DNA from 3 places in the Streptomyces sp. CG4 genome. Region 1 is predicted to be linked to each of the others. Evidence: riboswitches for the same ligand, from Rfam matches in the RefSeq annotation. Region 1 holds a riboswitch; each other region holds the start of a gene.
What was found. A riboswitch is a leader RNA that binds a small molecule or an ion and turns the genes downstream of it on or off. The one in region 1 is predicted to bind cobalamin.
Positions count from the first base shown of each region.

Region 1 (7,201 bases):
TCGGCGAGGTCGTCGACGAGGGAGCGGAGCGCGGCGGACGGTACGTAGTGGTCGGCGAGGCCGCACAGCAGGGCGTCGCCGGCGCCGATCTGCGCGCCCGTCAGCGCGAGGTGGGTGCCCAGTTCGCCCGGGGCGAGGGCGAGCAGATAGGTGCCGCCGACGTCGGGGACGAAGCCGATGCCGGTCTCGGGCATCGCGATCCGCGACCGCTCGGTGACGATGCGGACGCTGCCGTGCGCGGAGACGCCTACCCCGCCGCCCATCACGATGCCGTCCATGAGCGCGACATACGGTTTGGTATAGCGGGCGATACGGGCGTTGAGGTGGTACTCGTCGCGCCAGAACGCGGCCGAGAGGGTGCCGTCGCCGGCGCGGGCGTCGTCGTGGATGGCACGGATGTCGCCGCCCGCGCACAGTCCGCGCTCTCCGGCGCCGGTGATGACCACGGTCTCGACGGCCGGGTCGTGCTCCCACGCCGTCAGTGCCTCGTCGATACGGCGCACCATGGCGTGGGTGAGGGCGTTGAGGGCTCTGGGCCGGTTGAGCGTGATGTGGGCGGCCCGGCCCGCGGTGTGGAACAGGACGGGTTCCCCGCTGCCGGTCATCCGAACGCCTCCGGCAGGTCACGGGCCACGATGAAGTACATGATCTCCTTGGTTCCTTCCAGGATCTGCGGGACCGGTGCGCAGGCCGCGGACGGTGTTCCCGCGGCGCACGCCGGCGGCTGCGGTGCGAGCGCGCGGCATGCCCTTCCTGGCTACGGCCGGTCTTCGCCGAGTCGTCGTCGGGGCGGTGTGAACGTGTACAGGTCGAGGATGTCCGGCCGGGGAGCCACGCCCGGGCCGCCGGCGCGCACCCAGCCGACGATGTCCTCGGTCGCGTCCGGATCGTTGACGAGCCCGAGCCAGACCGGCCGCGCACCGGCGGCCCGGCCCGCGGCCGAGGGCTGTACGACGATGACGTTGGCCTGATCGCACACGTCGAGGCACTCGGAGATGCGCACCGGCAGCTCCGCCCGCAGCCGCGCGGTCTGCGCCGCGTGATCGACCCCGGTCACCTTGGGACTGCCGCAGCAGCAGTCCCGGCACACCACGACCCGGCACGGCGCCGCACCGCTCGCCGCCGCCGGCTCGCCTGATGTCTCTTCCGTCGGCGTCCCGGGCATGCCGTGCCACTCCCCTCCCGGGGAGATCCGCCCCGGTGTCCGTCGAGGAGGCGACCGCGTGAGTCTCCTGGCTCCCGGGTCGTGGCTCGCCCCGCCTTCCCACCCCGGGCGGGGCGGTGGCCTGCCGGAACTCGCTCACCGGTCACAGTGGCGGGACCGCGCCGGACTTCCACCGGCTTCCTCGGACCGCCGTCGCCTTATGTCGCCGATCATCATCCCATCACCGGGGCCGCGGGCGGACGGCGCCCTCGGGCGCGCGACGAGTCCGGGGCGCTCATGATGGGTTCGGGTGCCTGTTTTGCGTACCGAGCGCACACTTCGCGTACCCAGCGCACCCCTCGCGTCGCGGGCGCACACTTCGCGTCCCGGGCGCGCGCCGCACGTCTCGGGCGCACGCCATGGGTGAGGCCGCTGTGACCGGTGAGCGGTCCGGGCCCCTGCGGGGCATACAGAATGTGACCAACTCGTCGCTTTCCGCACCGAATCCGGGAGTCGTGGATGCAGAAACAGGAACAGACCGTCGTTCACCGTGGCAGGACCCTGGCATGGGAGGGGTTCGTCACCGGGCCCGATCTGCTCTCGACCGAGGAACTGGAGCAGGTCTCACGGCGTCTGCTCGGGACGGATCTGGCCGGTGCGAAGGAGGCGGCGGGCAAGGAGCTGCTGCCGTTCGGGGCGTCGCGCGGCCAGGTGCCGGCCATCGTGCTGGGCACCGCGTCCACGCTGAAGGGCTGCTTCGAGGCCGATGTGGCCCAACTGGCCCTCGGCCGCTCACCGGACGACTTCTCGGCGTACAACGAGGCGCGGGCGGTGTATCTGGCCGCGCCGGGCGACCTGGTCGTGGGCCGGGGCGAGCCGTGGCGGCAGGCGGTGGCGGCGTCCGCGGCGGTGCCCGTGGAGGTCCCCGAGCTGCGCTACTACTACCTGACGCACGCCCTGCTGGCGATGGCGGCCGACTCGCTCGCGGACCGGCCGGCGCCGCCGCTGGAGCGTCTGGTGCGGCAGTTGAGTGCCGCGCCGGAGACAGTGGTGCGGCTGTTCGCGATCGACACCGAGGCGCGGGTGCTGCTGCTCTGGCTGAAGCGTGCGGCGGGCCTGGAGCGGCTGCGGGTGGACGCCAACGGGCCGGAGGTCGCCGAGCGGTGGAACCGGAAGACGACGCTGTACCCGACGGTCGAGGACGCGATGGGCGTCTCCGCGCCGAGGGCGGTGGACGCCCCGGAGTCCTCCTTGGCGGCGGAGGCCGAAGTGACGGCGTTCCACCGGGAGTTCGGCGTGCTGCTGCCCCGCCTGCCCGGCTACTCGGTCTCCCGGGCCGGCGCCGACGAGGCACTGCTGCGTCACCGGGTGCACACGGCCGCCCGGCTGTTGCGCGAGCGGTACGGGCTGGAGCTGGGCTGTTTCAAGCCCGCCGAGGCACTCACCGGGAGCAGGATCCGTATGGCCGTGCCGCTGGCCGACGACGCGGCGCTCGACGCGCTGGCCCGCCAGGCGATGGAGACCGAGGAGGACTACGTCCTGGAGGCGCATACCCACTATCTGCGCCACCGCCTGCCCGGCTACGAGTTCATCCTGGCGCCCTCCGCCCATGTGGTGGCCGGACAGCCCGCCGAGGGCGGAACGGTGCAGATCACCCGGGGCAGCGTCTGGGAGGGCAGTGTCTATGTGGACGAGGAGACCTGCGCCCGGTTCGACATCACGCCCGCTCAGTTCCGTGCCGTACGGGAGGGCATGGCGGCGCTGCACGGCGCGTTCCAGGGGGCGGGGCGCGATCTGGGGTTCGTCAAGGGCGGTGTGGACTTCGCCATCGCCCGTCTGGGTGGCCGTTTCGGCGGGCGGCCGGTGGTCGCCATGCAGGATCTAAATCTCTCCTCGAACGGCGCCGAGTACGTCCGGGCGTTTCTCGCCGAGGCGCGGGAGGTGCTCGGCACGCGGCAGGGGGTGTACGCGGCGACGAAGGTGGTGCGGCCGACGACGGAGACGGATCTGAAGCGGCTGGAGGACAGGGTCGAGCGGCCCGGGCACGCGGGGTGGGCGCGGGCGATCACCTCGGTGGCCGGGCGCTGGGGGCTGATCGGGGTCGCGGCCCGGTGTCCGCGGCAGGCGGCGCAGGAGGTGCTGGAGCTGGAGCAGCGGCTGCACCGGGCGGGGCTGCTCCGTACCAGCGTGTGGGACAAGTCCGTGCGGGCCTCCTGAGGCGGGGCGGTCAGGACCTCTTCTCCTGATGCGCGGGGCGGGACGCCTCCCGGCCGCCTGCCGCAGGCCCGGGACCACGGCCCGTCCCACGCTCCGCGGGCCCGCCGTCCCCCACCGTGACCAGGCCGCCGCTGTGGAGCAGCGGCCCGGTCATGACCGTGGTCAGCACCGCCATCACCACCAGGATCGAGTAGAACGCCTGGTCGATGAAGTGCAGTTGGAGTCCGACGGTGAGGATGACGATCTCGGTAAGGCCCCGGGTGTTCATCAGCACCGCGACGGTCTTCGCCTCCCGCCGGGGCAGGCCTGCCGCGGCGGCCCCGAACCCGGCACCGGCCATCTTCGTCACAACCGCGACCGCCAGCATCACCGCCAGCCCGCCGAGGTGTGCCGCGCGGAACGTGGTCAGATCGACTCGGGTGCCCGCCACCACGAAGTAGACGGGGAGCAGGATCTGGGTGGCCGACTTCTCCAGCCCGTCCATCACGGAGACCCGCAGCCGCTCCCCGGCGTCCTCCCGGGGCATGACCGCGCCGAAGGCGAACGCCCCGAAGACGAAGTGGATGCCGAGCCATTCCGTGGCGGCGCAGGAGGCCATGAGCCCGGCGGCCATCACGACCACGGCCGCCGCCGGGTCCGGCGCCCCCGCCCCGCGCCCGCGCAGCAGCCGGGCAGCCAGCGGACGCACCACCCCGATCAGCAGGGCCAGGTAGAGGGGCACGAACGCCATGTGCCAGGACTGGGTGCTGGTGAACAGCGCGGCGACGACGGCGAGACACGCCCAGGCGACCAGGTCGTTCACGCCCGCGGCAGCCATGGCGATCCGGCCGGCGCAGGTGTGGTTGAGCCGTTGGTCGGCGAGGATCCGGGCGAGGACCGGGAAGGCGGTGACGGACAGGGCGACGCCGGTGAAGAGCACGAATCCCGGCGCACCCGAGGGCGCGTGGTCCGCCGCGAACGGCAGCGCCGCGAGGCAGCCGCCGGCCAGGGGCAGCAGCACCGACCCGGTCGCCACGCACAGGGCGCTGCGGCCGCTTCCGCGCAGGAAGGCGGGGTCCATCTCGTAGCCGATGACGAACATGAACAGGGCCAGGCCGACGTTGGCCAGCGCCCCGAGGAGCGGCTGGACCTCGTCGTAGGGGACGGCGTCCCGCCAGCTCCAGGTGTGGGACAGCAGGGTCGAGCCGAGCAGCACGCCGGCGACGATCTCGCCGACCACGGCCGGCTGCCCCAGCCGTCGGGAGCCCGCGGCGCACAGCCGGGCCACCCCCAGCACGAGGGCTAACGCCAGGAAGAAGTACGCCGTCTGATTGCCCATCAGTCGCTCCTCGCCGTCGTGCTCCGGTCGGCGGGGCGGTTGAGCACCGCCCGCCCGATGAGGTCGCGCATCACCTCGCTGGGGCCCGCGGCGATGGTGGCGGCGCGGGCGTCCCGCTGGGCACGGGCCGCGTGGGAGGTCTCCAGGTAGCCGTGCGAACCCTGCAGCTGCAGCGCGGTGTCGGCGAGCCTGCAGGCCAGTTCGGTGGTGTGCAGTTTGGCCATCGAGCACTCCACGGCGGGCAGTTCGCCCTGCTCGTACAGCCACGCGGTGTGGTGGACGAGCTGCCGTGCGGCCGCCAGTTCGGTCGCCAGGTCGGCGACGCGGTGCACCAGCGCCTGCTTGTGCGCGAGTTCCTCGCCGGCGACTTCGCGTGCGCGCAGGAAGGCGCGCAGCTCTTCCAGGGTGCGGTCCATGCCGCCGAGGGCCAGGGTGGCGGCGACCAGCCGCTCCAGTTGCAGTCCGCGCATGAGGTAGTAGAAGCCGTTGCCGAGGCGGCCGATGAGCCGGTCGGCGGGGATCCGCACCGCGTCGAAGGTGACGGTGGCCGTGCCGGCGGAGCGCCAGCCGAGGGTGCGCTGCGCGGTGCGGGCGACGCCGGGCAGGGCGGTGTCGATCACCAGCAGAGACAGCCCGGTGGCGCCGCGGGGCCCGGCCCCGCCGGGGGCGGTGCGTACCGCCGTGACGAGGAAATCGGCGGTCATGGCGTTGCTGACCATCGACTTGGTGCCCTCGACAACGAAGTGGTCGCCGTCCCGGACGGCCGTGGTGGCGAGCCCCGACAGGTCGGCTCCGGCACCGGGTTCGGTGATCGCGAGGGCGGCCACCCGCTCGCCCCGCACGGCCGGCGCGAGGTACTCCCGGCACAGGCCGGGCCCGCCGACCCAGGAGAGGTAGTGCGTGGCCATGTAGGCATGGACGGAGACGGCCGCCCGCAGCCCGCCGAACCCGGTGCGGCCGAGTTCCTCCAGGAAGACGACGGAGGTGAACAGATCGCCTGCGCCGCCGCCGACGGCACGTGGATACAGCAGGCCCAAGTAGCCGTGCTCGCCGAGGAGTTTCCACACCGGGGCGGGAACGGTGTCCTGTTCCTCCCAGCGGGCGGCGTACGGCATCACCTCGGCGGCCAGGAACGCACGCACCTCCTCGCGAAAGGCGGCGTGGCCGTCGTCGAAATAGGGTGACTTCACGATCCGTCGCTCCTTCGTCGCTCCGCCAGGCTCAGCGTGATCTCGTCGTCGAGCAGCCCGAGCAGGTCCCGGGCGTGGTCGTGCAGGAAGAAGTGGCCGCCGGCGATGCGGTGGGCGCGGAAGCCGTGCGGCGCGAGGGTCCGCCAGGCGGCCACCGCGTCCGGCGGGGCGACGTCGTCGTCCTCGCCCCAGAACGCGGTGACGGGCACGGGCAGCGGATCAGGTGCCGGGCGGGCCCAGGTCTCGGCGAGCCGGATGTCCGCGCGGAGCATCGGGTCGAGCATGGCCATCAGACGGGGATCGGCGAGGACGTCGGCGGGTGTGCCGGCGAGCCTGCCGAGTTCCGCGCGGAACCCCTCCGTGGGCAGGTCGTGGATGGCGGGCAGGGCGCGCGGCACGTGCGGTGCCCGGCAGCCGGACAGCAGGACCCGCTCGGGCGGCCGGGCGAGGGGCCGTACGACGGTCTCGTAGACCAGCATCGCGCCCATGCTGTGCCCGAACAGCAGGTACGGGGAGGGGATGTGCTCTTCCAGCGCGGCGGCGAAGTCCCGGGCCAGCGACGGCCAGTTGGGCGGGACCCTCTCCCGCAGCCGGTTCTCGCGCCCCGGCAGCCGTACGGCGACCAGTTCGCTGTCGGCGGGGAGCCGCTCGGCCCATGACCGGAATACGCCCGCTCCGGCTCCGGCGTAGGGGGCGCAGACCAGTCTCAGACGGGCCTGCGGCCGGGGCAGCGGACGGTGGAACCAGCGCCCGGACGCCGCGGTGCGGGCCCCAGCCGTACCGTTCATGTCCGGCTCCTGTCAGTCCGCCGCGGCTCTGTACGGATCTTGACCGTCCTTTCCAGGTCCGGCTCCTGTCGGGCGGCGGCTGGGGCCCGGTGCGGCTCCTGGCCGTCCCGTCCGTTCCGGCTCCGCCCGCACGGCGGCTGAGGCTCGGCGCGGGACCGGGCCGTCACTGTCATATCCGGCTCCTGTCAGTCCGCTGCGGCTCTGTACGGATCTTGACCGTCCTTTCCAGGTCCGGCTCCTGTCGGGCGGCGGCTGGGGCCCGGTGCGGCTCCTGGCCGTCCCGTCCGTTCCGGCTCCGCCCGCACGGCGGCTGAGGCTCGGCGCGGGACCGGGCCGTCACTGTCATATCCGGCTCCTGTCGGGCGACGGCTGGGGCCCGATGCGGGACCTGGCCGTCCCGTCCGTTCCTGCTCCTGTCGGGCCGTGGCTGGGGCTCGGCGCGGGTCCTGGCCGTCCCGGTCGCTCCGGCTCCGCTCGCACGGCGGCTGAGGCTCGGCGCGGGACCGGGCCGTCACTGTCATATCCGGCTCCTGTCGGGGGGCTT
Region 1 covers NZ_CP163525.1:1,316,422-1,323,622, forward strand. Annotated here, with positions in the region: gene AB5L52_RS06050 (enoyl-CoA hydratase/isomerase family protein) at 1-605, opposite strand, end outside; gene AB5L52_RS06055 ((2Fe-2S) ferredoxin domain-containing protein) at 758-1,165, opposite strand; cobalamin riboswitch at 1,226-1,348, opposite strand; gene AB5L52_RS06060 (hypothetical protein) at 1,664-3,361, shown strand; gene AB5L52_RS06065 (cation:proton antiporter) at 3,372-4,679, opposite strand; gene AB5L52_RS06070 (acyl-CoA dehydrogenase family protein) at 4,679-5,869, opposite strand; gene AB5L52_RS06075 (thioesterase II family protein) at 5,866-6,657, opposite strand; gene AB5L52_RS06080 (benzoate/H(+) symporter BenE family transporter) at 7,175-7,201, opposite strand, start outside.

Region 2 (7,201 bases), 4.2 Mb from region 1:
CCAACCCCCACCTCGCCTTCGGCCACGGCATCCACTTCTGCCCCGGCGCCGCCCTCGCCCGCGCCGAACTCCAGATCGCCCTGGGCACCCTGCTCACCCGGCTGCCCGGCCTACATCTCGCCATCAAAGTCGAGGACATCGAGTGGATCCCCGCCGTCCTCGGCCGCGGCACCAACAGCCTGCCCGTCGGCTACGACCGACGCCTCTGACACCGACGTAACGCTGACCGTGTCCGGCCACACCGGCCGGACCGGTCTCGGCTGACCCAAACCCGCTGACCACTGGCGCCTGGCGTGCATTCCCGCCACGGCGCCATGTCGACATGCCCTCGTATTCCAGGAGGAACGACATGCCCCTGACGATCCCGTCAGATGCCCTCCCCACCCGCATCGGCACCGAGATCCTCAACCTGCTCCTGCCGCATCACCGCACAACCGATCGCGCTCCCGTTCCCGCCCCAGCGGAAGCGTTCCACCATCAGCTGCGCCGCATCGCCGACTTCGTCCACCAGGGCGCCCCGGTCGTCTTCACCCTGCCCGGCTTCCCCTGCAAGTCACCCAACCCCGCCAAGGTCCTCGGTCACCTCCCCGACCAGGGCGAACGCCTCTCCCTGACGTTCCTGAACACCCTGTGCACCGAGATCGAGCGGATCTATCCGCCCGGGGCACGCGTGATCATCTGCTCCGACGGCCACGTCTTCGGCGACCTCATCCACGTCCCCGACCACCACATCGACGCGTACGCCGACGACCTTCGAATACAGATAGCCCAACTGGGCCTGGACAGACTGTCCGTCTTCGACCTCCGCAACATCCTCGGCGACCTCCCGCACGACATGAAACGCGCCCGAGTCCACGACCGGTACGCCCCTGCCCTGGACGCTCTGCGTGCCGAGGCCCGTACCGACGACCAGACCCTCGCCCTCTACCGGGGCATCACGCGCTTCCTCGTCGAGGACACCGCCGACTGGACCGGCACCCGCTCCGCCCTCCAGCGCAGCTGCCGGCAACGCGCCTACGGAGTCATCCAGCGCAGCCGCGCCTGGGGCGACCTGATCGCCGAACACCACGCCCACGCCGTACGCCTCTCGATCCACCCGCAACCCGTCGGCGGCCCGAAATTCGGCATCCGCCTCCTCGATGCCCCCGACGCCTGGACCACCCCCTGGCACTCCGCCGCACTCCACCGCGCCGACGGCACCTGGACGCTCATGCCCCGAGCGGCGGCGGCTCGGCTGGGCCATCTGATCCAACAGGACGGCAGGCCCAGCCACTTCGTGCACAACTGATCAGGCCGGGGTCACGGCGACAGCCACTGTGCCGTCAGCCGGTGTCCGCGGCGCGGGTGCTCCAGCGCTCCTCGACCTTGGCCAGACGCCAGTAGGCGACGGCCACGGCCCAGACGACCACGAACAGGCCGGCGATCACGTAGCCGACGTTGTCCAGGTCCAGGCCCGCGATCCAGCCGGATACGTCATCGCTCAGGCCCAGCTTGTCGTGCAGCACGCCGACCAGCTCGATCGTGCCGACGAAGAAGGCCACCGCGATGGACAGGCCGGTGATCGTGAGGTTGTAGAACACCTTGCGCACCGGGTTGGAGAACGCCCATTGGTAGGCGAAGTTCATGAAGGTGCCGTCGAGGGTGTCGAACAGGCTCATACCCGCCGCGAAGAGGAGGGGCAGGCACAGAACCGCGTACCAGGGCAGGCCGGCGGCGGCGCCGTTGCCGGCCAGGGCGAGGAGCAGAACCTCGGTCGAGGTGTCGAAGCCGATGCCGAAGAGGAAGCCGAGCGGGAACATCTGCCCCGGTCGGCGGATCGACTTGGTGAACCGGCCCAGGAGGCGGTTCATGAAGCCGCGCGAGTCCAGGTGCGCTTCCAGCTCCGCCTCGTCGTAACGTCCGGCGCGCATGGCCTTGAAGACGCGCATGATGCCGAACAGCGCGACGAGGTTGAGGGCGGCGATGAGGTACAGGAAGCTGCCGGAGACCGTGGTGCCGACGGTGCCGAGGACTTGATGGGTTCGGGAGCTGTCGTTCATCAGGGTGCCGGCGAGCTTGGCGCCCCCGGCGACCAGCGCGGCCATGACGACCACCACGCTGGAGTGCCCGAGCGCGAACCAGAAGCCCACCGACACGGGCCGCTTGCCGTCGGCCATGAGCTTGCGGGTGGTGTTGTCGATCGCGGCGATGTGGTCCGCGTCGAAGGCATGCCGCATGCCGAGGGTGTAGGCGGTGATGCCCAGCCCCACGCCGAACGCCTTGGTGCCGACCTCGTAGTGGTGCGGGACCACGAGCAGGAAGAGGATCCCGAAGGCGACCACGTGCAGAGCGACGATCACGGCCAGCAGGCCGACGGTTCGGACGGTGTCCTCGCGGCGCCAGCGGAAGGAAGGGGCGGCATCGGTTTCGGGCACGCCTTCGGACAGGGTCATACGGTCACGCTCCAGCACCTCGTGGATCAGCTTCGTGCTGCCGTGGCCGGTCTCCTGGCTGACGGGTCACCGCGCCCGCCCCTGCCTTCCCGGCCGCGAGGCCAGTGGCAATGCATGGGGCGGGAACTCCCCGATCACAGTGGCGAGGGCCGCTCCGGACTGAGCCCCTGGGGGCTGTCACCGGTCTTCCCGAACACCACGGCCTGCTCAGCCTAGAAGGCGGCCAGTGTCAGCTGCAAGGCTGCATATCTGAGCAGGTATAGAGGGGTATGGAGGGTGAAACGTGGGCTGCGATGATGCCCCCATGCATCTCGTCCCCGCGGAACGTGCCGGGCAGCGCACCATCGACGGCCATCGAGTCTGCGACGCCATCGCCGCCGTCGGCGAGCCCGAGCACGTACGCGCCTGGGCCGACCGCTTCTCCCTGCTCTCCGATCCCCGACGCCTGTCCCTGCTGCTCGCCCTTCACGAGGCCGGCCCCATCGCCGTGTCCGACCTCGCCGTCGCCACCGGGATGCGGGACACCGCCGTCTCCCAGGCCCTGCGCCTCCTGCGCACGGCAGGCATCGTCGAGGGCGAGAAGGACGGCCGGATCGTGCGCTACCGACTCGTCGACGGACCGGTTTCCGCGCTGCTGCGACACTGCGCATCCGAGCCTGGAGGGCACGTTCCCGCAATCCCCTGACCGGGCACTGGATCGAGGTGGTGCTGCGCGAGGGGCTCTCAGCCGAAGGCGAGTCCACGGAAAGCGTTGCGGACGTCGGTCAGGAGGCCGCGGTCGCGGGTGCAGTAGAACTTGTTGGTCAGGAGAGTGGTGCTTGAACTGCCTCTTCCTCACGCAGAAAGCTCTCAGGGCCTACTCGTATGCCCAGGCTCGTCCGGTCTGCCGGTAGCCCTCCACGGGGATCGGGTCGACGCCGGTTCGCATGCGGGCGGTGTACAGCAGGCCGTCGAGGTGGTCGATTTCGTGGTGGATGAGGCGGGCGAGGCCGCGTTCGTACACGGTGGTCGTGGTATCACCGCTCAGGGTGGTGGCGTTCACCGTGATCTTCAGCGGTCGGGGGACGAGGCCGCGGACGCGAAGAAGCTGAGGCAGCCCTCGTACTGCTCGTCCGTCTCCTCGGAACGGTTGGTGATCCGGGGGTTGAGCAGGATGACGGCCGGGGCGTCGTCGGCCGGCATGACGACTGCGGCGGCGCGCGCGATGCCGATCTGCGGGGCGGCGATGCCCATGCCCTTGGCGAAGGGGTGGACCTGACCGATGCGCTCGATGGCGGCGAAGAGTTCGTCCACGATGCGTTCGGCCTCGTCGCGCTCGGCGGGCAGGTCGAAGGCGCGGGCCGGTTCGGCGAGGATGCCGGCCCCGTGCTGGACGACGCCGAGGTCTCGCATGCGTTGGCTGGGCCGCACGTCAGTCACCTGAACTCCCTTGATCTGCTTCGCCTTCGGGCCGCGCCCGGAACCGCCATTCCAGACGGTACCGAGCGTGCAGGGCGGGTGCGGTGGTGATCCATGTGAATTGCCGTAGTCCGGCGGCGAAGGCCAAGCTGGAGAAGGCGGAGAAGAAGGCCCGCAGGGCCGCCGAGGAGGTGGCTGCCCTGGAGGAAGATGCCGCGTGATGTGTGCCTGATCCGTGTCGGGAGCCGTAGTCGCAGGGGCCGCGCCGTCGTGTGTGAACGATGGCGCGGCCCCTGCGGTTTCTCCGGGGGTCTGTCCGATGGGCCGGTGATCGGCGCTGGAAACGGTGGCGCTCACGGTTGCCTCGGTCATGGTTTCAGTCACCGAAATCACATGACCGGGCTGCCCCGGGGAGCCTCCTAGGCGCCGAACCATCCAGCCCGGCCTACAGGATCGTCAACGTCGTCACCCCGGTCGCGCCAGTCACGCCGCCCGCTAGGCAATGCAGCGCGCTCGGTTGGGGCACCGGGATGACCTGGAGCAGCTTTCGGCCGTGGAAGGGGCCGTGGGTGACGGTGCCGGTGACTGGGGTGACCACTTGGCCGGCCACAGCCGTGCTGCTGCCGCTGATGTCGGCGGTGCTGGAGTCGCCCGTGTTCCAGACATAGGTCCGGCGGGCCCGGAAGCCTTCGAGCAGGTTGTTGCAGCCCGTGGAGAGCGTGAACTCCTCGTGATAGCTGCCGCTGCGCACCGCGCCGTTGCCCCCGGCACAAGAGGCGAAGCGCCCGTCGATCGTGACGTGGACGGGTCGCGCCTGGAGGGTGAGTCCCGGGGAGTAGCTGATGGACTCGGTTCCCTCACACTGCAGCAGCCCTGAGCCTTGGGGGTGGGCGGACGCCGGCACCACGGGCGCGGCCACGCTGAACACCACGGTGGCCGCCAGAGCGATTGCACGCGACCACTTCTCACCCGCCGTCACGGAGGATCTCTTCACATTGAGGACCATGGGGCACACCGTGCCCCGCTTGCACAGTCCGGAGACCGGCGCACGGGAGCATTCGACGGGTTCGCGTACCGGGGAAGTGCGCACGACGCGCTTCGCGCGCGCCTACCCGCACCGATCGTCTCGCGCATAGTCTCGTGCCGCCCCTTGACCGCCTTCCGCAGGGTCCTGGGCCGGAGTGAGCTGGAGAGAGATTGCACACCCTGGAGAGCGCCACGCTGGCAGTGCCGGGGGCGCGGCTGTACTTCGAAGTGCGCGGCACCGGACCGCTGTTGCTGCTCATCCCGGGTGGCGCCTCCGACGCCGAGGTCTTCCGCGACCTGGCCGACGAGCTCGCGGCTTGCCACCGCGTGGTCACCTACGACCCACGCGGCATCTCCCGCAGCCGCCTGGACGGGCCGCCGCCCGAACCATGGCTCGACATCCAGACCGACGACGCCGCACGGCTGCTCGACCACCTCGCCCGCAACGGTGAGACTCTGCAGGTGTTCGGCAGTTGCGCCGGCGGGCTCATCGCCCTGGAACTCATGGTCCGCGATCCGGAACGGGTCCGGCTGGCCGTCGTCCACGAGCCTCCCGCCGTGGGGCTGTTGCCGGACGCGGCACGGCACGCCGCCTTCTTCGACGAGGTGTACACGACGTTTTGCCGGGAAGGCGTCCCAGCGGCCTTGGACGGGTTCCGGGCCCTCTTCGGCGGCAGGCCCGCCCCGAAGCTCCGCGAAGCGGCCGACAACAGCGAGTTCTTCCTCTCCCACGTGATGCTGCCCTCCTCCCGCTGCGTGCCCGACCTCACCGCGCTGGCGGCCGTGGCGGACCGCATCGTCATGGCCGGCGGCCGGGAGTCGCGCACCTACGACGTGCACCAGCCGGCGGCCTTCCTCGCACAGCATCTCGGCCGGGAACTGGTCGAGTTCCCCGGCGGGCACGTCGGCTACGCCAAACACCCCGCCACGTTCGCGCGGCAACTCGCGGGGATTCTGGCTGCACCACGGCCCGCGGCCTGCTGACGCGCCGTGCGCATCCTGATGGGAGCCCAGAACTGCGGCTTCGGCCCGGCTTCCGTGCTCGTCGCCGTCTCCCGGCTGCTCCGCGGACACGAGCGAGTATTCGTGGGAGACAGCGTTGCGGCAGCGTTCGCCCGCCGCAACGCCAGCGCCTTCGATGCCGTCCACGAGCTCAGCGAACCGTCCGGGAACGGATCCGTACTCCTGGACCGTCTGCTCGCCGACAGCGACCACGTCGTCTCCGCCATGGACGCCGACCTCGTCCTGCGCGCGGTCGTAGCAGGCCGGCCTGTGGTCCTGGTGGACTGCCTGTTCAGTTTCTGGCAGCACCGCACCCCCCTGACACGGATCCACGAGCTGTGCGTGACCGTTCCCCGCACCTCCTTCCCCGCGGCGAGCCGTCACCTGTCCCGCCTCTCGCCGCACGAACGCGTCCTCGCCGCCCACCTGCTGGCCGACCACAGCGTGGTCCAGAACTTCCCCGGCGTTTCCCGGCGCATGGCCGAGTTCACCGACGCCGGCACGGGCCGCACGATGCTGCTGACCGGCCCACTGGTCGACCTGGACGGCCTGGCGAAAGCGCCAGCAGGTGAACGGGCGGCCGGCGGACCGGACTACGACCTGCTGATCAACACCGGCGGTTTCAAGAACTTCCTCCTCGACTTCGAGGTCAACAACGACTACCTCCGGCTCATCGACCGCTGGATCCCGGATCTGCTCACCGACTGGCCCCGGTTCACCCGCGTCCTGGTCTGCGGAGGCCCGTACGCCGGACACCGTGCCGGCAGCCACCAGACCTCCGCACGACGTGTCGACCGCCGCTTCGTCCCTCAGCGCGAACTGCTGCGGCAGGTGGCGAGAACACCGCACTCTCTGCTGGCTCCCGGCCTGTCGGCGCTCCACGAGACCACGCTCCTGGGCCAGTTGCCTCTGGCACTCCCCGACCAGCACTACGCGCACACGTTCACCATCCGCAACCTCGCGGACACTCTCTTCGGACGCCTGGCGGCCCGGTTCGCCGATGTCCTGCCCGGCCACGCATTGCCCGAGGACGACTACTCCGGCACCCAGGCCCTCGTGGCCGTCGCCGGCAAGATCCTGGAGAACGACGACCTGTACGCGCGGTTCCGCAGCACCTTCAACGAACGTATCGAGCAGTACCTCTTCCTCCCACCAGAACAGCGGCGCGCAGGAGTGGCGGAACTGCGCCACCTCCTTGACGGTCCTCCCGCACCCTCCGTGATCGCCTCGCTCCTTACGGCCCAGTGACCGGGGCGACAGCATCCACATACCAATCCCCGGGTGGTCCCCGGCGAGAGAGGGAACGCGGACGCGTTCCCTCTCCGACGCGGCGCGTAGAGCGG
Region 2 covers NZ_CP163525.1:5,556,539-5,563,739, forward strand. Annotated here, with positions in the region: gene AB5L52_RS25370 (cytochrome P450) at 1-209, shown strand, start outside; gene AB5L52_RS25375 (L-tyrosine/L-tryptophan isonitrile synthase family protein) at 350-1,288, shown strand; gene AB5L52_RS25380 (HoxN/HupN/NixA family nickel/cobalt transporter) at 1,323-2,432, opposite strand; cobalamin riboswitch at 2,459-2,648, opposite strand; gene AB5L52_RS25385 (ArsR/SmtB family transcription factor) at 2,737-3,117, shown strand; gene AB5L52_RS25390 (peptide deformylase) at 3,289-3,474, opposite strand; gene AB5L52_RS25395 (peptide deformylase) at 3,483-3,851, opposite strand; gene AB5L52_RS25400 (hypothetical protein) at 4,276-4,809, opposite strand; gene AB5L52_RS25405 (alpha/beta fold hydrolase) at 5,028-5,840, shown strand; gene AB5L52_RS25410 (hypothetical protein) at 5,847-7,106, shown strand.
Region 2: another riboswitch for cobalamin. It lies ahead of AB5L52_RS25380 (HoxN/HupN/NixA family nickel/cobalt transporter); the one in region 1 lies ahead of AB5L52_RS06055 ((2Fe-2S) ferredoxin domain-containing protein).

Region 3 (7,201 bases), 6.0 Mb from region 1:
CGGGGAGTTCGGTGCCGAGCACGCCCCGCAGGACGGCGGGAACCACCGCACGGTCCCACGCCCGCGCCTCCATGCCCTCCGCGATCCGCCGGCACAACTGCTCCAGCAGGTCGATCGCGTCGGCGGCGCTACGGGACGGGCCCTCCACCAGGTCCGTCAGCTCCGCCGGCACCTTCACCGGGGCGCCCGGCTCAGCCAGCAACTCCTTCTCGTCCAGCCCGAAATGGGCGGCGAGCGAGGCCCTGAGTCCCGGCAGCGCGTTCGCCTGGCCGCCCCACACCTGCGACGCCCGCAGCACGGCCAGCACCAGGTTCACGCGCGGCTCGCCGACCGGGCCGCCGCCCAGGATGTGCAGACCGTCCCGGATCTGCACGTCCTTGATCTCGCACAGATAGCCGTCGATGTGCATGACGAACTCGTCGAAGTCGTCCTCGTCCGGCTGCTCGTCCACATGCAGGTCGTGGTGGAGCTCGGCCGCCTTGACCAGGGTCCAGATCTGGGCGCGCACCGCCGGGGCCTTCGTCGGGTCCAGGTCGGAGACGAGCGCGTACTCGTCCAGCAGCTGCTCCAGCTTGGCCAGGTCGCCGTAGGTGTCGGCGCGGGCCATCGGCGGCACCAGATGGTCGACCACCGTGGCGTGCCCGCGCCGCTTGGCCTGGGTGCCCTCACCGGGGTCGTTGACGATGAACGGGTAGATGAGGGGGAGGTCGCCGAGGACCGCGTCCGGGGCACAACCGGCGCTCAGGCCGAGGCCCTTGCCCGGCAGCCACTCCATCGTGCCGTGCTTGCCCATGTGCACGATCGCGTCCGCGCCGAAGCTGTTCTCCAGCCACCGGTAGGCCGCCATGTAGTGGTGCGAGGGCGGCATGTCGGGGTCGTGGTAGATCGCGATCGGGTTCTCGCCGAAGCCGCGCGGCGGCTGGATCATCACGACGACGTTCCCGAACCGCAGCGACGCCAGCACGATGTCCTCGCCGTCGACGTACAGGCTGCCCGGCGGCTCGCCCCACGCCTCCACCATGGCGTCCCTGAGGTCCGGGTCCAGCGTCTCGAACCACGCCCGGTAGTCCGCCAGCGGCACCCGCGCGGGCGCGGCGGCCAGCTGCTCCTCGGTGAGCCACTCGACGTCATGGCCGCCGGCCGCGATCAGCCGGTGGATCAGCTCGTCGCCGCCGGAGGGGTACTCGGTGAGTCCGTACCCGGCGTCCCGGAGCGCGTCGAGCACCCGTACCGCCGACGCGGGCGTGTCCAGGCCGACCGCGTTGCCGACGCGGGAGTGCTTGGTCGGGTACGCGGTGAAGACCAGCGCGACCTTCTTCTCCGCGTTCGGCTTGTGCTTCAACTGGGCGTGGCGCAGGGCGATTCCGGCGACGCGCGCGGCCCGCTCCGGGTCGGCGATGTACACCGGGACCTCGTCGGGGCCCTGCTCCTTGAAGGAGAACGGCACGGTGATCAGCCGGCCGTCGAACTCCGGGATGGCGACCTGCATCGCCGCGTCCATGGGGGACAGGGCGGCGTCCGACTCGTCCCAGGCCTTCTTGGACGAGGTGAGACAGAGACCCTGCAGCACCGGGATGTTCAGGTCGGCGAGCGCCCCGATGTCCCAGGCCTCCTCGTCACCGCCCGCCGAGGCCTGCGAGGCGTGGGTGCCGCCCGCCGCGAGCACGGTGGCGACCAGCGCGTCGGACCTCCCCAGCAGCTCGTACAGCCCGGCGTCCGCGCCGCGCAGCGAACCGCAGTACACCGGCAGGGCGTTGGCGCCCTTCGCCTCGATCGCCTCGCACAGGGTGTCCACGAAGGCGGTGTTGCCGCTCAGTTCGTGCGCGCGGTAGAAGAGCACGCCCACGGTCGGGCGGCCGTCCCGTACTGCGTAGGAGCCGTGGACGCCGTACTCCGGCATCTTCCGCGGCTCCTCGAAGCCCTCGCCGGTCAGCAGCACGGTGTCCGACAGGAACCGGGACAGCTCCAGCAGGTTCGCCGGGCCGCCCTCGACCAGGTACTTCAGCGCCTCCGCCACCACACCGGCCGGCACCGACGACTCGGCCATCAGCTCGGCGTCCGGTACGGCCTCGCCGCCCAGCAGCACGGTCGGGATCCCGGCCGCCTTCAGCGCGGCCAGCCCCTCCTCCCAGGCGCGCTTGCCACCCAGCAGCCGTACGACGGCGAGGTCCGCGCCGTCGAGCAGCCCCGGCAGCTCCTCGGTGACGCCCACCCGGGTCGGGTTGCCGATGCGGTAGTCCGCGCCGGAGGCCCGGGCCGCCAGCAGATCCGTGTCGGCGGTCGACAACAACAACACTGTGCTCATGCAGGCGCTCCCGGGGGGATGAAAGGCAGTCCTTGCGGCGCGCCCGACTCGATGAGCCGCCACAGCGCGTCCGTGTCCGCGTGCTGTTCGATCAGGTCGCCGAGCCGGTCGAGCTGCTCCTCGCGCAGCGCGGCGAAGGAGGTGTCCGGCGCGGGCACGAAGCGGCGGCCCGCGGCGGCGGCCACCTCGCGCAGGAAGGCCCGCCGGAAGCCGTCCGACTCCAGCGAACCGTGCCAGTGGGTGCCCCAGGTCCGGCCGACCCGGCAGCCGTCGAGGAAGGGTTCTCCTCCCTCTATGGAGGCGACGCCGTGGTGGATCTCGTACCCCTCGACCCGCTCGCCGAGAGCTTCCCCTTCCGGCCGGGTCAGCATCTTCTCGCGGGCGAACCGCACCCGCACGGGCAGGATCCCCAGGCCGGCCACGTGCCCCTCGCGGCTCTCGACCTCGTCCTCGATGTGCTCGCCGAGGATCTGGAACCCGCCGCAGACGCCGAGGGTCGGGCGTCCTTCGGCGGCCCTTGTGACGAGCGCCTGCGCGAGCCCGCGCTCGCGCAGCCACTGCAGCGCACGCACCGTGCCCCGCGTGCCCGGGATCACCACCAGGTCCGCGTCCGCCAGCTCCTCCGGGCGGTCCACGAACCGCACCACGACCCCCGGTTCGGCGGCCAGCGCGTCCACGTCCGTGAAGTTGGACATCAGCGGGATCGCGCACACGGCGACGCGCAGCACGTCCTCGCCGACCGGGGGAGTGACGGCCGACTCGCGGACGGTGCCGCGCAGCGACACCCGCAGGCCGTCCTCCTCGTCGATGCCGAGCCCGTGCCGGAAGGGGAGGACGCCAAAGGTGTGCCGCCCGGTGAGGCCGTGGAGCATCTCCAGCCCGGGCTCCAGCAGGGAGACGTCGCCGCGGAACTTGTTCACCAGGAACCCGGCGACCAACTCCTGGTCCTCGGGCGAGAGCAGGGCGACCGTGCCGAAGAAGGAGGCGAAGACGCCGCCGCGGTCGATGTCGCCGACGACGAGCACGGGCAGCCGCGCGTTCCGCGCGATCCCCATGTTCACGATGTCCGTCCGGCGCAGATTGATCTCCGCCGGTGAACCCGCACCCTCACAGATCACCGCGTCATACGTGCCCCGCAACTCGGCCAGGCAGTCCAGCACCGTGCCGAGCAGCCGCTGCTGCCGCCCGCCGTGGTAGCCGCGCGCGCTCAGCTCGCCCACCGGCTTGCCCAGCAGCACCACCTGACTGCTCTGCTCGCCGCCGGGCTTGAGCAGCACCGGGTTCATCAGCGCGGTCGGCTCGGTCCGGCACGCCTGGGCCTGCATGGCCTGCGCCCGCCCGATCTCCGCGCCCTCGCGGGTCACGAAGGAGTTGAGCGACATGTTCTGCGCCTTGAACGGCGCGACCTTCACGCCCTGACGCACCAGCCACCGGCAGATCCCGGCCGTCACGACGCTCTTGCCGGCGTCGGAGGTGGTCCCGGCGACGAGGAGTCCCCCGTTCACTTTCCACGTCCCTTCGGGCTCTTGAGGCTCTTGACGCTTGTGACGAGGAGGCGCGCGGCGACCGTGGTGCCGAGCGCGAGCAGGCCGACGCGGCGGGAGAGCCGTACCGCCCGGTCGACGTCGGTCACCCGGACCGCCCGGCCCCTGCCGCCGTTGAGGACGGGCCGGCGCTCGACCCGGCCGCCGTAGGAGAGCGTGCCGCCCAGGCGGACGCCGAGCGCGCCCGCGAACGACGCTTCGACGGGGCCCGCGTTGGGGCTCGGGTGCCGGTGGGCGTCGGCCTGCCAGGCGCGCAGCGCACCCCGCGGGTCGGGTCCGGCCGCGGCGGCGAGTACGGCGGTCAGCCGGGCGCCCGGCCAGCCGGCCACGTCGTCGAGGCGGGCCGAGGCCCAGCCGTAGCGGCGGTAGCGCGGGGACTTGTGACCGACCATCGCGTCCAGCGTGTTGACGGCCCGGAAGCCGAGCAGCCCGGGCACCCCGGCCACGGCTCCCCACACCAGCGCGCCCACGACGGCGTCGGAGGTGTTCTCGGCGACCGACTCGACCACGGCCCGGGCGATCCCGTCGGCGTCCAGCGCCTGCGGGTCCCGGCCGCACAGATGCGGCAGCCGCGCCCGCGCCGTCTCGACGTCCCCGCGCTCCAGGGCGCTGCCGATGGCGCGGGCCTCGCGGGCGAGCGAAGTGCCGCCGACCACCGCCCAGGTGGCGGCGGCGGTCAGCGCGACGGAGGCGGCGGGGGAGGGGCGTACGGCGCGTGCGGCCACCGTGCCGAGTGCGACGGCGCCACCGGCGCACACCACGGTGTGCAGGGCGCCCCAGCCGCGGTGGTCGTGCCACAACGCGCCGTCCACGGCAGCGGCCGCACGCCCGAACGCGGCGACCGGATGCCCGCGGCGCGGATCGCCGAGGAGCAGATCACCGAGAAGGCCGGCGGCGGCGCCGTACGCGTAACTGCGATCGGCACCCATCGGCTCAGCCGGCCGTAGGTACAGGAGCGGGCCTGGCAGGGGTCCTTCGGCAGCCGGGCATGGCGATCGGTGTCCTCACTCAGGGTGTCCGCGCCCTGGTTCGACGAGATTCGGCGGTGAGAGTTCCTGGCTCCCGGGGGGTTCTTCCCCGGTGACAGTGGCGGGACCGCGCCGGATTCGCACCGGCTTCCTCTCCTGCCGCCGTACATGGCGTGGGCAGTCCACCACGCGCCCGGAACGGCCGTCAACTTGCCGTTGACCTGCACGGGGAGAGTGTGCCGATCCCCACATCGCGGGGCGCCCGTGGCCGGTGCGCACGGCGAAGGCTCCCCTCCGCGGCGGGCGGAGAGGAGCCTTCGTGAGGGTCGGTTCGCGGTGCCTGTGACGGTACCGCCCGGTTCCTGGCGGGCTGTCAGGCCTTGGCGACGATCAGGTAGATGCCGTACGCCACCGCCGCCGCGCAGGCGGCGAAGCAGACGTAGGCACCGGTCACGGCGAGCGTGGCGGAGCCGCCCTGCGCGGCGGCCTTCTCGCGTCGGGCCAGACCGCCCACACCGAGGGTGAACAGGGTCACCAGGGCCACGGTGAACACGAGGCTGACGCCGAAGACGGAGCCGATGGCTGCCCAGTCGATCTTCATGATGCTTCCTTCGGTAACCGGGTGGCCGGGGTCAGACGGTGGCGGCCGGCGGGGCGGTCCGGGTCGTGGGCTCGGCGGGGGCCGGGGCGGCGATCGTCGCCGTCAGGTCCTCGGCGACCGTGCCGGCCGGGGGCGGGGTCACGGCGGCGATGGCGGTGGTCACCACGCCGGGCGGCTCCTCGGTCTCGGCGACGACGTTGGTGTGGTCGATGACCTCGCGGCGGGAGATCTTCCAGATCGCGGCACTGGCGGCGACGAGGAAGACCGCGACGGCGGCGGTGCCCCAGTCGCCCAGGTCCGTGACGGACTCGGCGCCCGCGCCGACCACCGCGGCGGCCGGCAGCGTGAGCACCCAGGCGACGGCCATCCGGGTCGCGGTGGACCAGCGGACCACGCCGCCCTTGCGGCCGAGGCCCGCGCCCATCACCGAACCGGAGACGACATGTGTGGTGGAGAGGGAGAAGCCCAGGTGCGAGGAGGCCAGGATGGCGGTCGCGGCGCTGGTCTGGGCGGCGAAGCCCTGGCGCGGCTCCAGGTCGGTCAGGCCCGTGCCCATGGTGCGGATGATGCGCCAGCCGCCGATGTAGGTGCCGAGCGCGATGGCCAGGCCGGCGGAGAGGATGACCCAGACCGGCGGGTTGGAGCCGGGGGCGATGGCACCGCCCGTGATCAGCGCGAGGGTGATGATGCCCATCGTCTTCTGGGCGTCGTTGGTGCCGTGCGCGAGGGAGACCAGGCCGGCGGAGGCGATCTGCCCGGCGCGGTACCCCTTGCGGGTGGCCTCGCCCTCGGCCTTGCCGCCGATGCCGTAGGAGAACCGGGTGGCCAGCATCGACGCGAGGCCGGCCACGACCGGAGCGGCGACCGCCGGGAGGAGCACCTTGGTGACCAGGACGTCACCGTGGACGGCGCCGAAGCCGGCGGAGGCGACGGTGGCGCCGATCAGGCCGCCCATCAGAGCGTGCGAGGAACTGGACGGCAGGCCCACCAGCCAGGTCACCAGGTTCCAGAGGATCGCGCCGACCAGGGCGGCGAAGATGACCTCGGGACGGATGCCGGTCTCGTTGACGAGACCCTTGGAGATCGTCTTCGCGACCTCCACGGAGAGGAAGGCGCCCACCAGATTGAGGGCGGCGGACATGGCCACTGCGATCTTGGGCTTCAGAGCGCCTGTCGAGATGGTGGTGGCCATCGCGTTGGCGGTGTCGTGGAAACCGTTCGTGAAATCAAACGCGAGTGCGGTGACGACCACAATCGCGAGGATCAGCGAGAAGCTTTCCATTTACCCAGGCAATCTTTCGAGGTCATTGGCTGGACGAACGTAGGCAACCTGGATGAACGGAAGGTGAACTGAGGCGGGCCTGGGGGTGTCCTGGGAGGGGGGTTGGTGTTCCGTTTCGCTCCGGTTCGACACCGGTGCCCCAGACGCCCCTTGGCTACCGGCTACGCGCGAAGACCCGCAGCCGGCTCTGGGACCCGTTGAAGAGATCCTGGTCACCCGGGAGCGTGCCCTCGGACTGGTACTGCCAGAACGTCCAGTAGTGCCACCCGCCCGGCAGCGCCCCCGGCTTCTTGACGCCGTGCCGGGCGATCCACAGCGGATGACTCTTCGAGAACGCGCGGCTGTTGCCGGTGCAGAGCTTCCACCACTGGCTCGTCGTGTAGATCACCGGGCGGCGGCCGGTCCTGCGCTTGACCTCGTCGCTGAAGGACCGGATCCAGCGGACCATCCGCTTCTTGCTCAGCCCGTAGCACTTGTGCTTCTTGTTGTACGGGTTGTACT
Region 3 covers NZ_CP163525.1:7,305,715-7,312,915, forward strand. Annotated here, with positions in the region: gene cobN (cobaltochelatase subunit CobN) at 1-2,305, opposite strand, end outside; gene AB5L52_RS33375 (cobyric acid synthase) at 2,302-3,810, opposite strand; gene AB5L52_RS33380 (cobalamin biosynthesis protein) at 3,807-4,778, opposite strand; cobalamin riboswitch at 4,876-5,019, opposite strand; gene AB5L52_RS33385 (hypothetical protein) at 5,191-5,418, opposite strand; gene AB5L52_RS33390 (anion permease) at 5,450-6,700, opposite strand; gene AB5L52_RS33395 (lysozyme) at 6,855-7,201, opposite strand, start outside.
Region 3: another riboswitch for cobalamin. It lies ahead of AB5L52_RS33380 (cobalamin biosynthesis protein); the one in region 1 lies ahead of AB5L52_RS06055 ((2Fe-2S) ferredoxin domain-containing protein).